DNA from 3 places in the Shewanella sp. SM69 genome. Region 2 is predicted to be linked to each of the others. Evidence: predicted binding sites of a transcription regulator. Region 2 holds the regulator's gene; each other region holds the start of a gene.
The links. Region 2 encodes LexA, which represses DNA repair genes until DNA is damaged. Its sites were predicted from a motif close to TACTGTATNNNNATACAGTA; they were not measured.

Region 1: the regulator LexA is predicted to act here: its motif matches at 2,482-2,501, upstream of L5M37_RS11445 (DNA topoisomerase III).
Region 3: the regulator LexA is predicted to act here: its motif matches at 2,548-2,567, upstream of recG (ATP-dependent DNA helicase RecG).

What each region holds. Positions count from the first base shown of each region.
Region 1 is NZ_JAKKRV010000007.1:98,143-103,097, forward strand. It holds gene L5M37_RS11440 (alpha/beta hydrolase) at 1-160, shown strand, start outside; gene L5M37_RS11445 (DNA topoisomerase III) at 370-2,469, opposite strand; gene L5M37_RS11450 (hypothetical protein) at 2,636-2,923, shown strand; gene L5M37_RS11455 (alanine/glycine:cation symporter family protein) at 3,191-4,669, shown strand; gene purF (amidophosphoribosyltransferase) at 4,796-4,955, opposite strand, start outside.
Region 2 is NZ_JAKKRV010000016.1:36,840-41,794, reverse strand. It holds gene mtr (tryptophan permease) at 1-113, opposite strand, end outside; gene plsB (glycerol-3-phosphate 1-O-acyltransferase PlsB) at 113-2,536, opposite strand; gene lexA (transcriptional repressor LexA) at 2,697-3,317, shown strand; gene L5M37_RS18640 (cell division inhibitor SulA) at 3,314-3,826, shown strand; gene coxB (cytochrome c oxidase subunit II) at 4,229-4,955, shown strand, end outside.
Region 3 is NZ_JAKKRV010000017.1:19,947-24,901, reverse strand. It holds gene L5M37_RS19140 (hypothetical protein) at 1-598, shown strand, start outside; gene L5M37_RS19135 (sensor histidine kinase) at 717-1,796, shown strand; gene L5M37_RS19130 (response regulator transcription factor) at 1,796-2,392, shown strand; gene recG (ATP-dependent DNA helicase RecG) at 2,584-4,659, shown strand; gene L5M37_RS19120 (DUF3014 domain-containing protein) at 4,863-4,955, shown strand, end outside.

The DNA of each region.
Region 1 (4,955 bases), on a different contig from region 2:
TATGTTTGTAGAGATGCTATACAGTTTAGAAACCACAAAACAAGTTGGCAGGCTAAAGTATTGGTTAACATCAGAATATGAGCACAACGGCATCCGCATGGATGGAGAACGCATACTAGATAAGCTCATCAGCTTAAACCGAGGCGACACCCTAAGATAAATATGAGCTTTAAGGGCTAATTAAGTTAATGCTGAGATTATATGCCTGCTCCTCATCAGTTGAGTGATTTTGGCAAGCTTTAACGACCTATTTCCGTATGAGTAAACCGTTTTGGTTTACTCTTTTTTTGCCCAAATTCAGTGCTGTGAAAGCGTTATAGCTTAAGGTCGAATATCCCCTACAACAGAATCACAACGCACTCGTGACTATTAAGCCTCTGTAGCCACTTTGCGTGTTCGACTCCTTGCGCCAGCACTAGCCACTGACTTCTTCACACTGCTTTTAGCTGTACTTGCAGTGCCTGCCCGTTTTGCCGAGCTCGAGGCTTTGCGGTAAGGCGACTTACGATAACCGGATTTATTACTTGCCGTTTTACGATAACCTTGGCCTTGTAAACCATTAAGCGCGGTTGGCAGTTGTGCGCCTGCATTCTGGATAAGCGTGGATAAGGTGCCGAGCAGTGGCTGCATAAAGGCTTGATAAGAGGTTTCTTTATGGCAAATGCCGTTCAGGCTCGCTTCCCAAAGCGCTGTCATATCCGGCGTAGTCGCACTCGCGGGCAAGCTGTTAATCAATCCTTTCCCCACGTCTGTCGAGACAATAGATTTACCTAAGCGTTGTAAAAAACCGCGTTTGAACAACAATTCGATAATACCTGCACGGGTAGCCTCTGTACCTAATCCGTCGGTTTCTTTAAGAATTTTACGGATCTCAGGATCGGTCACATAACGGCTAATACCCGTCATAGCTCCGAGTAAAGTGGCATCGGTAAAGGCCTTTGGTGGTTGAGTATTTTTCTCCAACAATTCGCCACGAGTACAATGCAAAGCCTGTCCCAATTTCAAAGGCGGTAATTGGCCAATAAACTCGTCATTCTCCTCATCGTCCTTACCTGCGCTTTCTTCCGTCGACTTGTTGCCACTCGCCTTACTGCCATTTGGCTCTTGGCGGGCAAAGAGTTGCTTCCAGCCGAGGGATTTATCCTGACGCGCCTTGGTATTAAATAAGCCACCCTCGATTGTCACTTGCACTGTGGTTTCACTGTAACAATAAGCCGGATAAAACTGGGCTAAGTACTGGCGAGCAACATGAAGATATAACTGCCTCTCACGCTGACTCAAGCTAGATAAGTTAGCCGTCTTCTCTGTGGGGACGATTGCGTGATGGGCGTCCACTTTTTTATCATCCCATGCTTTAGATTTAAGACGGGGATCGGGTGCATCAGCACCTTGCAATAACTCAGCAGCACCGTCACTTATCGCCTTAAGTACCGAAGGCGCAAGGTTATGTTGCTCAACGGGTAAATAACGACTGTCGGAGCGTGGGTAAGTAATGAGTTTATGGCGTTCATACAAACTCTGGCAGGTATCGAGCACATCCTTAGCACTCATGCCAAACCGTTTCGCCGCATCAATTTGCAACGCGGATAAGCTGTAGGGCAATGGTGGATTCTGTTTCTTGTCCTTAGCCACTAATTGAGTGACTAAGGCGGGTTTATCACTGATGCGACTCACCACATTTTGCGCTAACCCTCTCACTAACACTCGTCCTTCTTCATCCATATAAGGCTGACAAGCTTCGCTAGGTTGCCACTTGGCGCTGAAGGTTTCTTGCTTCTCGGTCGCCAAATGCGCCAGTACTTCATAAAAAGGCTTAGATTGAAAGTGGGCAATCTCTTCATCACGGCGCACCACTAGCCCAAGCAATGGCGTTTGTACTCGGCCGACGGATAACACGCCTTGATAACCGACCTTTTTACCTTGGATGGTGTACGCACGCGTCATATTCATGCCATAGAGCCAATCGGCACGACTGCGGGCTAAGGCCGATGTGGATAAAGGAATAAACTCGCGATTACTGCGTAGCTGCGTTAGAGCCCGTTTTACAGCTTGTGGGTTTAAGTCACTGATCAGTAAACGCTGGGTTTGATGTAGCTTGTCCCCCGTCACGCCAAGATAGGCAATCACTTCATCCACGAGTAACTGCCCTTCGCGGTCGGGATCGCCCGCGTTAACCAGCGTGTTGGCTTGTTTGACTAATCGTTTTAGCACTGTGAGTTGGCTGCGGGTCGCAGCCTTAGGTTTTAGTTGCCACTTGTCTGGCACTATTGGCAAATGCTCGAATTTCCAAGACTTAAATTCGGGATTATAGGCATCAGGTTCTGCTTGCTCGAGCAAGTGACCAACGCACCAAGACACACAATCGCCATTGGCGGCTTCGATAAATCCATCGCCTTTTTTATGGGGTTTAGGCAATACATCGGCAATGGCCCGCCCTAGGCTAGGTTTTTCTGCGATATAGAGAATCATACAAACACCAAGTACTGGATATAATTACAGTATAATTTAGCCCAAACGCCAGTTGAGTGCAAATTTCTGTAGTAAACCGAGCTTAAATGTAAAAGCTTAAGTGTAAATTCAATTGCGAATGATTCTCAACAAGGCATAAGATACACTAAATAACTAAGGAGTGACTATGAGACAGTTTGCAATAAATGCGCGACAGGCTATGACAATAACACCAGCATTAATATTAAGATTCAATCAGTTATTGATATTCCATAGCTTAATGTTACTCGCAATAAGCATGCTCACCAGTACCTGGCTGGGACAAATGAAAATCATCGATATGCCGTTAGCATGGGGATTCATTCTCGTCATTCCTATTGCTGTGAGTTTATCTCTATTACTCAGCCATCAAATCACGCGCCATAGCTTAAGCAGCTTATTCGGCGTGTGGATGCTACTTTGGGTAATGGGATAACTGACATTCATAATAAATCACTACCGTATTTCGAGTTAACTCGCCCCTCCGCTCTATTTACCCATGCTAAAACTCAATTTCAAAACACATTGGTTTCAAATATTTAACACTTTAACTATGAAGCTCCCTAAAAAATAGTTATGTTGAGTATCTTGGATATTTACAAAAAATGTCTTAATCAAAAGTGAATGTCCTAACTCAACATCTGTTGAATAACCGTAAAACTAAAAACTCTGCTAAAACAACACAATAAAGGAATCGGAGTCTATGAATGAGATTGTCAACGCGATCAATAGTGTAATTTGGAGCCCTGCACTTATTTTTCTTTGCCTAGGTGTCGGGCTCTATTTCTCCCTTCGCACTCGATTTTTGCAGCTGCGCCATCTGCCAGAAATGATCCGCCTGATGTTTGATGGTAAGAGTACTGATGCGGGAGTGTCGTCTTTTCAAGCACTCGCGATGACATTAGCGGGCCGAGTCGGTACAGGTAATATTGCAGGGGTTGCCACAGCAATCACCTTTGGTGGTCCTGGCGCTTTATTTTGGATGTGGATGGTTGCCTTTCTCGGTGCCAGCTCCGCCTTCGTTGAATCGACCTTAGGTCAAGTCTATAAAGAAAAAATCAATGGCGAGTATCGTGGTGGGCCTGCTTTTTATATTGAAAAAGGCTTAGGCATGAAATGGTATGCATGGGTATTTGCAATTGCGACCATATTTGCTTGCGGGATCCTGCTGCCGGGCGTACAAGCTAACTCGATTGGTTCAAGTTTAAAAACCGCTTTCAACATAGATCCTAATGTGACTGCAGCCATACTGGCTATGCTTCTTGGCTTTATCATTTTTGGCGGTGTAAAACGTATCGCTCACTTTGCCAGTGCCGTCGTCCCCTTTATGGCACTGGGTTACATCATAGTGGCTTGTGTCATCATAGCGCTAAATATTGGCCAGCTACCGGGTATTTTATGGTTAATTATCAAAAGTGCCTTTGGCTTTGATGCGGGTTTTGGTGCCATTTTAGGCTTAGCCATCATGTGGGGGGTAAAGCGGGGGATTTACTCCAACGAAGCGGGTCAAGGTACAGCGCCACACGCCTCATCTGCAGCGGCGGTAAGCCATCCAGCCAAACAAGGGTTAGTTCAAGCTTTTTCTGTGTATATCGACACCTTATTCGTTTGCTCTGCAACTGGTTTCATGCTGCTTATTACAGGACTGTATAATGTTCAGGGCCCTGACGGTGCGGCGCTTTATACCGGCATTGCCGGAGTCGCTGCAGGACCAGGCTACGTACAAACGGCAATGGAAAGTATGATGCCAGGATTTGGCAATATCTTTGTGGCTATCGCACTGTTCTTCTTCGCCTTTACGACCATAGTGGCTTATTACTACATTGCTGAGACCAACATTGCCTATATTAACCGTAAAGTAAATCATCCTTGGTTCATGGTCGTTCTCAAAGTCGTGATCATTGGCTCAACCGTATACGGCACAGTTAAAACGGCTGATATGGCTTGGGGAATGGGTGACATTGGTGTCGGACTTATGGCATGGCTCAATATTATTGCCATTATTCTATTAAGGAAAACCGCATTCACTTGCCTTAAAGATTATGAATCACAGCAAGCACTCGGCATAGAGCCACTTTTTGACCCGGTAAAACTGGGGATTAAAAATGCGGATTACTGGGTTGAACGCAAACACGCTGAAGAAAATGTAATGACTGAAACAGTGCAACGTATAAATACGTAGACGTTACCACTATGCTCCGTTAAGCAAATATAAGCCATTAAAAAGCCAGTGATTTCTCACTGGCTTTTTTGTATCGTTTAGAACAAAAAGGACACAAACTTTACGATACTAAATTACCCACAATCCTTATGGGTGACAGACGTTATGCAGCTCTAAGTTAGTGCCGATATCTTTATTTCGATCGGCTTTAGCATCGTCATTTCGCAGTTGCGTCAAGTGATCTAAATACGCTTGGTCAACGTCGTTCGTGATGTAGTGACCATCAAATACGGACGTTTCGAAACGT
Region 2 (4,955 bases):
ACGGGCAGAGAAAACATCCCAGCACCTACGGTCGTGCCAGCAATAATCATGGCACCACCAAGCAAGGACTTACCTGCGGGCTTATGCTTAGCCGCATTCATATGATTTGCCATTAAACTGTGTGCTCCGCGGTGACACTCGCCACTATCGTTTGTCTCACTGACGGACGTAATAAGCTATTGGCCTGATCTCGTATGCGATTGATATTGGACTTATCTTCACTATCCGCCAGATATCCCAATTCTTTAAGCTTCACGCTCAAAGTACCGTAGAGTTTTTTATCGTAGAACTCAGGCGCGGTAATGCCATGTAAAGCCCCTAAACGCTGGGCGAGTAAATGGCTCTCAGACTCAAGTTCTGAGCGCTCCATCTTAGGTCTGTTCGCTAACAGATTGAAAATAATAGCGTAGCGTTGCAAAGTTTCACTCACTGAACTGGCTAACAACAATAATTGGCTTGAGTGCTCAGGCACGACAGCTAAAGTATCTGTCTCAACCACTAAACCTTGCCCAATCAGGAAATCCAGCACTTGCTCAACATAGGCTGGTAAGTCTTTAATTCCCATGAAGAGTTCGGCTTTCAGCAGTGGATAAAAATCGGCAACGATTGAAACCACTTGCTGGCGCGGGATCTGTTCATTGTGGGTTAAACAACTCGCAATTAATGAAGGAACAATAAATAAGTGAATGATATTGTTACGATAGTAAGTCATAGACACAGCCTGACTCGCTTCGATAGACACTATTTCCCCTAAAGGATCGGCACTAACAACAAACTTGTTCAGCTCTAAACCTTGCTGCACTAAATGCTTACCATCACCTTCGGCAACAGATGTATAAGAAGTGTAAGGCACTTTTTTGAGTAGGGTCAGATACAAATCAAGCTGACGCTCCAGCAGACTACGTTCTAAGGCGTTTTGATCTGTCGCCAGTAAAACTAAGCTAGTCAAAGTCACAGAACTCGCGGCTGCGGCATCATTGATACGCGTCATCACCCGATTAGCCAGCACGTTTACCGCTGGCGTTAACCAACTTGGTTTCTGCTCGGGATCATCGGCCAACTCAGCACGCCAGTTTGGCGCACGCTCATTTAAGAAATTTTGCAGGGTAATAGGCTCGCCAAAATTCACATAACCTTGGCCGAAATTACCTAATTTACGAATGGCACCGAACACCTGCCACACAGATTCTTTTTTCTTTTTCTTACCGCTTAACTCTTTATGGTAAGTCGCTACTTCCATCACATGGTCATAGCCTAAATACACAGGCACAAGTGTGACAGGACGTTCAATACCGCGCAGTACGCTGTTCATCGTCATGGCGATCATGCCAGTTTTCGGCGCCAACAGACGGCCAGTACGTGAACGGCCACCTTCGGAGAAGTATTCCACCGAATAACCTTTAGCAAACAGCTGATCTAAATACTCACGAAATACTGCGGTGTACAGCTTGTTACCATTAAAACTACGGCGGATGAAGAAGGCACCACCGCGACGGAACATAGGTCCCGCGGGCCAGAAATTGAGGTTGATGCCAGCAGCAATGTGCGGCGGAACCATGCCTTGATAATACAAAATATACGATAACAGCAGGTAATCCATGTGGCTGCGATGGCAAGGCACATAAACAATCTCGTGGCCATCATGGTGCAACTGCCGAACTTGCTCGGCGCCTTTAATGTTGATCCCGCTGTAAAGCTTGTTCCACAGCCAAGTTAAGAAACGCTCGGCAATGCGCACTAAACTGTCTGAGTAATCGGCAGCGATTTCATCGAGGTACTCAATAGCCGTCTCGCGCGCTTGGGTCTCAGAAATCTTTTTACTGGCGGCTTCTTCTTGAATCGCTTTGCGCAGCGACTCAGATTTGAGCAACGAATGAAACAGTGCTTGGCGGTTTGGCAGCACAGGCCCTGTCATTACCTTACGTTGACGACGGAAATGCACGCGCGCAACCCGTGCTAACTTATGGGCAATCCCCATGTCGGTGCCATGTTCGTCAGCCATGTAACGCAGGGATACGGCATTCGAAAACTGCACGAAGTTATGTCGACCTAAGAACAGAATCATCAAGCACTTGCGCAACCAAGTCGGGTTTTCCCGCTCAAATACGGCCGCCTTCATAGTGTCGTCTTCTTTCCCTGGCGTGCGACCCCAATACAAGCTCACGGGCACCAGTTGAATATCCAATTCAGGACGTTCCTTATGCACGGCTAACAAACGCATAAAGCATTCGAGGAAAGGCTCATTACCAGCACGTTCGCCAAATAGTGGCTTACGTCCTTGAAGACAGACAACCCGAGGCGCAGTCACACCATTAGCCACTAGAGGCTCATAAGGGCTTGGTAAGCCTAACTTAGCCGTTATTTCGCTCAAAGCAGCGATGTCACTGAGGGATTCTGTTTTCATCACATAAACAAGGGGTCTGGAAGCATCCAGATTCAGATCGGCAAAGGGATCCTGAGGCACCACAATAGTGTGCACTAAGTGTTTTTGGATCCAACGTAATGATTTCAACCAAAGAGAGTCGTGTTTAGGCATTATTCTTATGCAATTAAGTGCGTTTACTAGCCCGATAGAATACCAGACTATGGGCAATATTCGCTAATTCTCTCCAACATAGCTAAAAAGTGGTTAATACTTGCGCTGCAAATAATACTGTATATACTAACAGTAACTGTATAGAAAAACAGGAAACACCATGAGACCTTTGACGCCACGCCAAGCTGAAATATTAGAGCTAATTAAACGAAATATTGCCGATACTGGCATGCCACCCACTCGGGCAGAAATCGCAACCCGTTTAGGTTTTAAGAGCGCCAATGCGGCTGAAGAACACCTTAAAGCGTTGGCGAAAAAGGGCTGCATTGAGATCATGCCTGGCACATCTCGGGGCATTCGTCTGCCTGCGGAAATCGAAGATTTGACTGAAACAGGTTTACCGCTCATCGGCCAAGTGGCCGCAGGTGAACCTATCCTCGCCCAAGAACATGTTGAACAGTACTACCAAGTCGACCCAAGCATGTTCCATCCCGCCGCCGATTTTTTACTGCGAGTAAAAGGCGACAGCATGAAAAATATCGGCATTCTCGAAGGTGATTTGCTGGCAGTTCATAAAGTAGAACAAGCTAGAAATGGTCAAGTGGTTGTCGCTAGAGTCGATGACGATGTCACTGTTAAACGTTTCGAAAAAAAAGGTAATGTAGTCTATCTACATGCCGAAAATGAAGATTACTCCCCGATTAAAGTGGATTTAGGCTTCCAAAGTTTAACAATTGAAGGACTCGCCGTCGGTGTGATCCGTAATGGAGATTGGCTATGAATAAACTACTTGGCAATGCCCCCCGCCATCCGGGCCTGTGGCTCGATGAAGTCCGTGATGCTGACTATGACTGGCACCATGCGCCCATCGCCTGCATGCCAACTAAGACTCAAGGTCGCCAAGAATTAATTCATCTGAGTGCACAACTCGCTCAGTTAAGCCAACAGGGCCGTTGGTTAGTGCTCATCAACCCTCCAAGTATTGGCTACAAGCAAATGCTCGCCAGCGCAGGTGTGCGTATGGATAGAGTTTTGCTGGTACATGCTAAAGATGAAGTCGAAACCCTGTGGGCAATGGAAAAAGCCCTGACAAGTGGTACGTCCAGTGCAGTCATTACTTGGACTCAATCATTGGATGCGCGGGATAATCGACGCCTACAAATCGTGGCTAAAAGTGCCCGAGCTATGGGCATAGTGCTTGAAGACGTAAACAGTCACTTACATGCCGACGTACGCATTGAGCAAGGCAATCTCTTCGGTCAGCAATCTTTTTTTAGCGCTGTACACTAAATATTCATTTAATTTTTACCTTGAAAGCCGCCTCACCTATGAATGTGAGGCTTTTTTTTGGCAATTTTTCAGATAATTAGATAAATAAGTGATCTTGATCAATATTTAAACAGCAAGTATGGTTGGTTAAGTCGGTGATGATATATCACCTTCCGTGGTCAATGAATCGAGTATTTATCGAACTCGAAGCGCCACTAAAAATAGAGAACAGATTTATTTCAGCAGTATGTGCCAGCGTGGCTAATTACCAGCAGTAACAATACTTGATTAAAAGTAACAGCCGCCAACGCACGTTGAAGTCAAAAAAGCTTTTTTGGGAACTGAAGAGTTTGCATAGAGTTGAGACTTACTGTGTTGCTCTTCTTTGTAGTTGCTATTCGCAATTGGCAGAGGAGAAGTCTTGTGAAGCAATTGTTGTATTGTTTACTCGTGGTGCTTTTCGCACCACCGTTGACCGCCGCGGACATGCGGTTCAACATGACCCCTGGCGTGACCGAGATCAGTGGCAAGGTTTATCACTTGCACATGACCATTTTGTATATCTGCTGCGCAATAGGCCTAGTGGTCTTTGGCGTCATGATTTACGCCATGATCAACCACAGAAAATCCAAAGGCGCTGTCGCGTCCCACTTTCACGAAAGCACTAAAGTTGAAATCGCTTGGACGATTCTGCCATTTATCATTTTGATCTTAATGGCGATTCCAGCGACAAAAACTTTAATCGCAATGGAAGATCCCAGCAACGCCGATCTCACCGTAAAAGTTACGGGGTCCCAATGGAAATGGCATTACAGCTATTTCGATCAAGATATTGATTTTTATAGCATACTGACAACACCCAGAGCACAAATCGAAGGCACCGAAACCAAGGGTGAAAACTATCTATTGGAAGTCGATAAACCGCTCGTTCTACCAATAAACCGCAAAATCCGCTTTCTGATGACTTCAGAGGATGTCATCCATTCTTGGTGGGTACCCGCCTTTGCCATTAAGAAAGATGCCAATCCAGGATTTATCAATGAGGCCTGGACTCGCATCGACAAACCCGGCATTTACCGTGGTCAATGCGCCGAGCTCTGCGGTAAAGACCATGGTTTTATGCCTATCGTAGTACAAGCGTTACCCGAAG
Region 3 (4,955 bases), on a different contig from region 2:
GATTAATCTAAATCAATTACAACAACTTAGCGGAAGCACTCAAGATTATGATAAAGCCTATGCGAACTATCGCTTAGCCATCAGTGCCAATGTAATGGGGCAGAAAACGCTCGCTAGCAGCGCACTGACTACAGCGCAAACCACATTAGAAGCACTCGAAACCAGCCAAGCGAATGCAGAATCCCTCGCGCTGTTATCGTCGGTTTATGGCATGCAAATCGCCTTAGACAATAGCAAAGGTGCAACGCTCGGTATGAAATCCGCCAAGGCGATTGCCAGTGCCGAACAATTAGAACCACAAAATCCACGGGTAGCGCTTGTTAAAGCCATCGCCGCCTATAACACGCCAGCCATATTTGGCGGCAGCATGCAAAATGCTAAGACCTTAGCCACTACAGCAATAGAAAGATTCGCCCAGCCTTGCGACAATATTTGCTGGGGTGAAGCCGAAGCTTACACGTGGCGCGGGCTCGCTAAACAGGAATTAGGCGATAGCCAAGGCGCGATTGAAGATTGGCAACAAGCGATCAAAGTACAAGCAGATTATGGTTGGGCAAAATTTTTGCTTCAACAAAATCAGCAATTAAGTGCAAAATAGACAAAGTTGTTAACGGGGATCTATGGCGCTGACGATAGCGCCAATCCCTAAAAAGAATAAATTAAAACAGATGCCATCGGTGGGCATTCAACAACCAACTCAGTGACACAGAGGCATCATGATAAGCACTCCCCTTCAGCTCGAACGAAAACTTGCTTGGGTGTATTTGATAAACTTAGTGTTTTATCTGATCCCACTTGCCATTAATCCCTATCCAAGCTGGAAAATCGCCCTCAGTTTTGCCGTGTTAATCCCTTTTATTGCCAGTTATTTTTGGACCTATAAGTGCAATAGCCGTAGCGCCTATCTGCCCATTCTCATTATGGTGGCCATAGCAATAGCGATCACACCAATCAACCCAGGCTCTATCTCGCTATTTACCTTTGCCGCTTTCTTCATTGGCTTTTTTTATCCTCTCCGGACCTGTCTGTTGGCTATTGCAGCCCTCATCGGCCTGCTGTTTGCCCTCAATGAGATTTACCACTTTAACAGTTACTACTTTCCGCTTTACGGCTCGGGATTAGTGCTCGGCGTGGGCATGTTTGGTGTCGCCGAACGCAGACGTTATCGGCATAAATTGAAAGAACAGCAAAGTGCCCAAGAAATTACCACCTTGGCCACTATGCTTGAGCGTGAACGTATCGCGCGGGATCTACACGACATTATGGGGCATAGCCTATCTTCCATCGCCCTTAAGGCTGAGCTAGCCGAAAAGCTAATCGCAAAACAAGAATATGAACTCGCATCAACCCAATTGACTGAGCTAGGACAAATTGCGAGGGAAAGTTTAAGCCAGATCCGCCACACAGTGTCAGACTACAAACACAAGGGCCTAGAGAGTTGCGTGACGCAGCTTTGTAAATCCTTAAGGGATAAAGGCTTAAGTGTCGAGCTCAGTGGTGAGCTACCCAAGCTAGGTGCAAGCACAGAAAGCCAACTGAGTTTGATCCTCACCGAACTCATTAATAATATTCTTCGCCATAGCGGTGCAAGTGAATGCTCTATCCACTTTTCTAAGCAATCAGACCGCCTGCTGCTAGAAGTCAAAGACAATGCCGCGGCCAAACCTTTTATAGAAGGTAATGGCCTCACTGGTATACGCGAGCGTCTCGACAGTTTAGGCGGCAGCTTGAGCTATAATCTCGAACAGGGATATACCTTTACCGTCAGTTTACCTTTGCAGGGAGCAACACATTAATGAAGATTTTATTGGCGGAAGATCAAGCTATGGTGCGAGGAGCACTCGCCGCACTCCTTACGCTTGCAGGGGGTTTTAGTATCACCCAAGCGAGTGACGGTGACGAAGCTCTAAGCTTACTCAAACAGCAAAGCTTTGATCTCTTGCTAACGGATATCGAAATGCCCGGCCGCACAGGCTTAGAGCTGGCCACATGGTTAAAGGAGCAACATAGCCAAACTAAGGTTGTGGTCATTACCACCTTCGGCCGTGCGGGCTATATTAAACGTGCCATCGAAGCGGGTGTGGGCGGCTTTCTGCTTAAAGATGCGCCCTCGGAAACCTTAGTCAACGCGATTCAACAAGTGATGGCGGGAAAACGAGTGATCGATCCTGAACTTGCCATGATGGCGATTGGCGATGTCGACCCGCTCAACGACAAAGAACGCCGCGCTCTTCGTCTCGCTAGCGAAGGCAAATCCACCTCCGACATCGCCGAAACTCTTTTTATCGCCGAAGGGACTGTTCGCAACTACCTCTCAGAAGCCATAGCCAAACTCAATGCCAGTAATCGAATCGATGCAGCCCGCATTGCCAAGCAAAAAGGCTGGTTGTAATAACACTCACAGTTAACCACGCTTTCAGCCTAACGATATCTTATCAACAATTTTGTGGTCTTAAGGCCACAGAAGGATATTAGCTATGCTTCCAAACAAAATTTGATAACACCCTAATTCCCCTTGAGATTGCCTTACGCTTATTCTCTGTTAATATATGTATAAATTCACAGTGATTGAGTGCTAACGACTTGCAGCAATTGGATCTTGTTCCGATCACCGACCTCAAAGGCGTCGCCAAAAAGGTCGCGGAGAAACTCGCAAAGCTCGGCATCACAACAGTACAAGATCTGCTGTTTCACTTACCCCTGCGCTACGAAGACAGAACCCAAATCTATCCCATTGCCGCCCTCAGCCTAGGCGGTTACGGCACTATAGAAGCTGAAATCCAATCGACACAAATCATCCAAGGCCGCAAGCGCATGCTGGTCTGCAATGTGCGCGACGATACGGGCAGCTTAAGCCTGCGCTTCTTTAACTTTTCCGTTGCTCAGCGTAATGCCATGCAAAATGGTTTGATGATCCGCGCCTATGGTGAAGTGCGCCGTGGTAGTCATCAAGCTGAGATAGTGCATCCAGAATATAAAGTGGTGTATCCCGGTGAAGATGTTCACCTGAGTGATACCCTAACGCCGATTTATCCCACGACTGAGGGCTTAAAACAGGCGAGTTGGTTAAAGCTGACGGAGCAAGCCTTGGTATTGCTGGAAGAGGGTGGCTTAACTGAGCTGCTGCCACCACAATTGCAACCTAACAACATCAGCCTTAAACAAGCGCTGCAGACGCTACATCGCCCGCCTGCGGGGATCTCTCAGTTCGATTTAGAGCTAGGTCAACACCCTGCCCAGCAACGACTCGTGCAGGAAGAATTACTCGCCCACAATCTCAGCATGTTACGCCTAAGGCAGCGCAGTAATTTAGATGCCGCTGTCACCATGCAGGCCACGGGACAGTTGCTCAATCCCTTCCTCGCGGCTTTGCCCTTTAAGCCGACTGGCGCCCAGCAAAGAGTCGTGGCTGATATAGGCAAAGATTTAGAAAAACCGCACCCTATGATGCGCTTAGTGCAAGGGGATGTTGGCTCGGGCAAAACCTTAGTCGCGGCGATGGCGGCATTACAAGCGATTGAAAACGGTTATCAAGTTGCCATGATGGCACCGACCGAGTTATTGGCCGAGCAACATGCAACTAACTTTGCCGCTTGGTTTGAGCCACTCGGACTTAAGGTAGGTTGGCTGGCGGGAAAACTTAAAGGCAAGGCCAGAACCCAATCCCTTGCGGATATTGAATCTGGCGCAGCCCAGATGGTGATTGGGACCCATGCCATCTTCCAGCAGCATGTGGTCTTTAGCAAACTCGCGTTAATTATTATCGATGAGCAACACAGATTCGGCGTACACCAACGCTTAGGCCTGCGGGAAAAGGGCGTGAGCCAAGGTTTCCACCCGCATCAATTGATCATGACAGCCACACCCATTCCCCGCACGCTGGCGATGACGGCCTATGCAGATCTCGACACGTCCATTATCGATGAGCTGCCGCCGGGGCGAACTCCAGTGACCACTGTGGCGATTGCTGATTTACGCCGTAACGAAGTGCTTGAACGGGTCCGCAACGCTGTCATTAGCGACCAACGTCAGGCCTATTGGGTATGTACTCTGATTGAAGAATCCGAAGTACTCGAATGCCAAGCCGCCGAAGACACAGCCGAAGAACTGCGCCTCGCCCTGCCCGAGCTCAATATTGGCCTAGTGCATGGCAGATTAAAGAGCGCCGAGAAACAGCAAATCATGGCCGACTTTAAGGCAGGCATTATTCATCTACTGGTAGCGACAACCGTGATTGAAGTGGGCGTCGACGTGCCCAATGCCAGCCTGATGATCATTGAAAACCCTGAACGTTTAGGTCTAGCACAACTACATCAACTGCGCGGACGAGTCGGTCGAGGCGCCATCGCAAGCCATTGTGTGTTACTCTACAAGGCGCCGTTGAGCCATACCGCCACCCAAAGACTGAGTGTACTCAGACAAAGCAATGATGGTTTCATCATAGCGCAGAAAGATTTAGAAATTCGTGGTCCGGGTGAAGTGCTTGGCACTAAGCAGACGGGACTGGCTGAGCTCAAAATTGCCGATCTGGTGCGCGATCAAGCTTTGATCCCACACATTCAGAAATTAGCGAGCCATGTAATGGCGCAAGCTCCCGAAAAAGTCGATGCAATTATTTTACGTTGGCTCGGGCACAGACAGCACTATGTGCAGGCTTAAGCCGTAAATATTAAAGGGTAAAGAACGAGGCGTAACATCTGCCTTTACTCGAAATAAATTGTTTATGTTCAGCTAAGCGCTATAGACAAGCGCATGGAAACTTGCAAAATGAACCTGCGGCCTTCAAATAGCCCGCTCTTGCACTTTAATGTTAGCTGCATGTATTCACCAAGTTACCTTGACACTCAAGCGAAGGATGTAAAATGCAAGTTAATCAAGATGATAGAATAACACCTCAAGAGACTTCTTCTAGCAGCAATCGCTTTGCGCTTTTTGCGATAGTGCTCGTCGTGCTA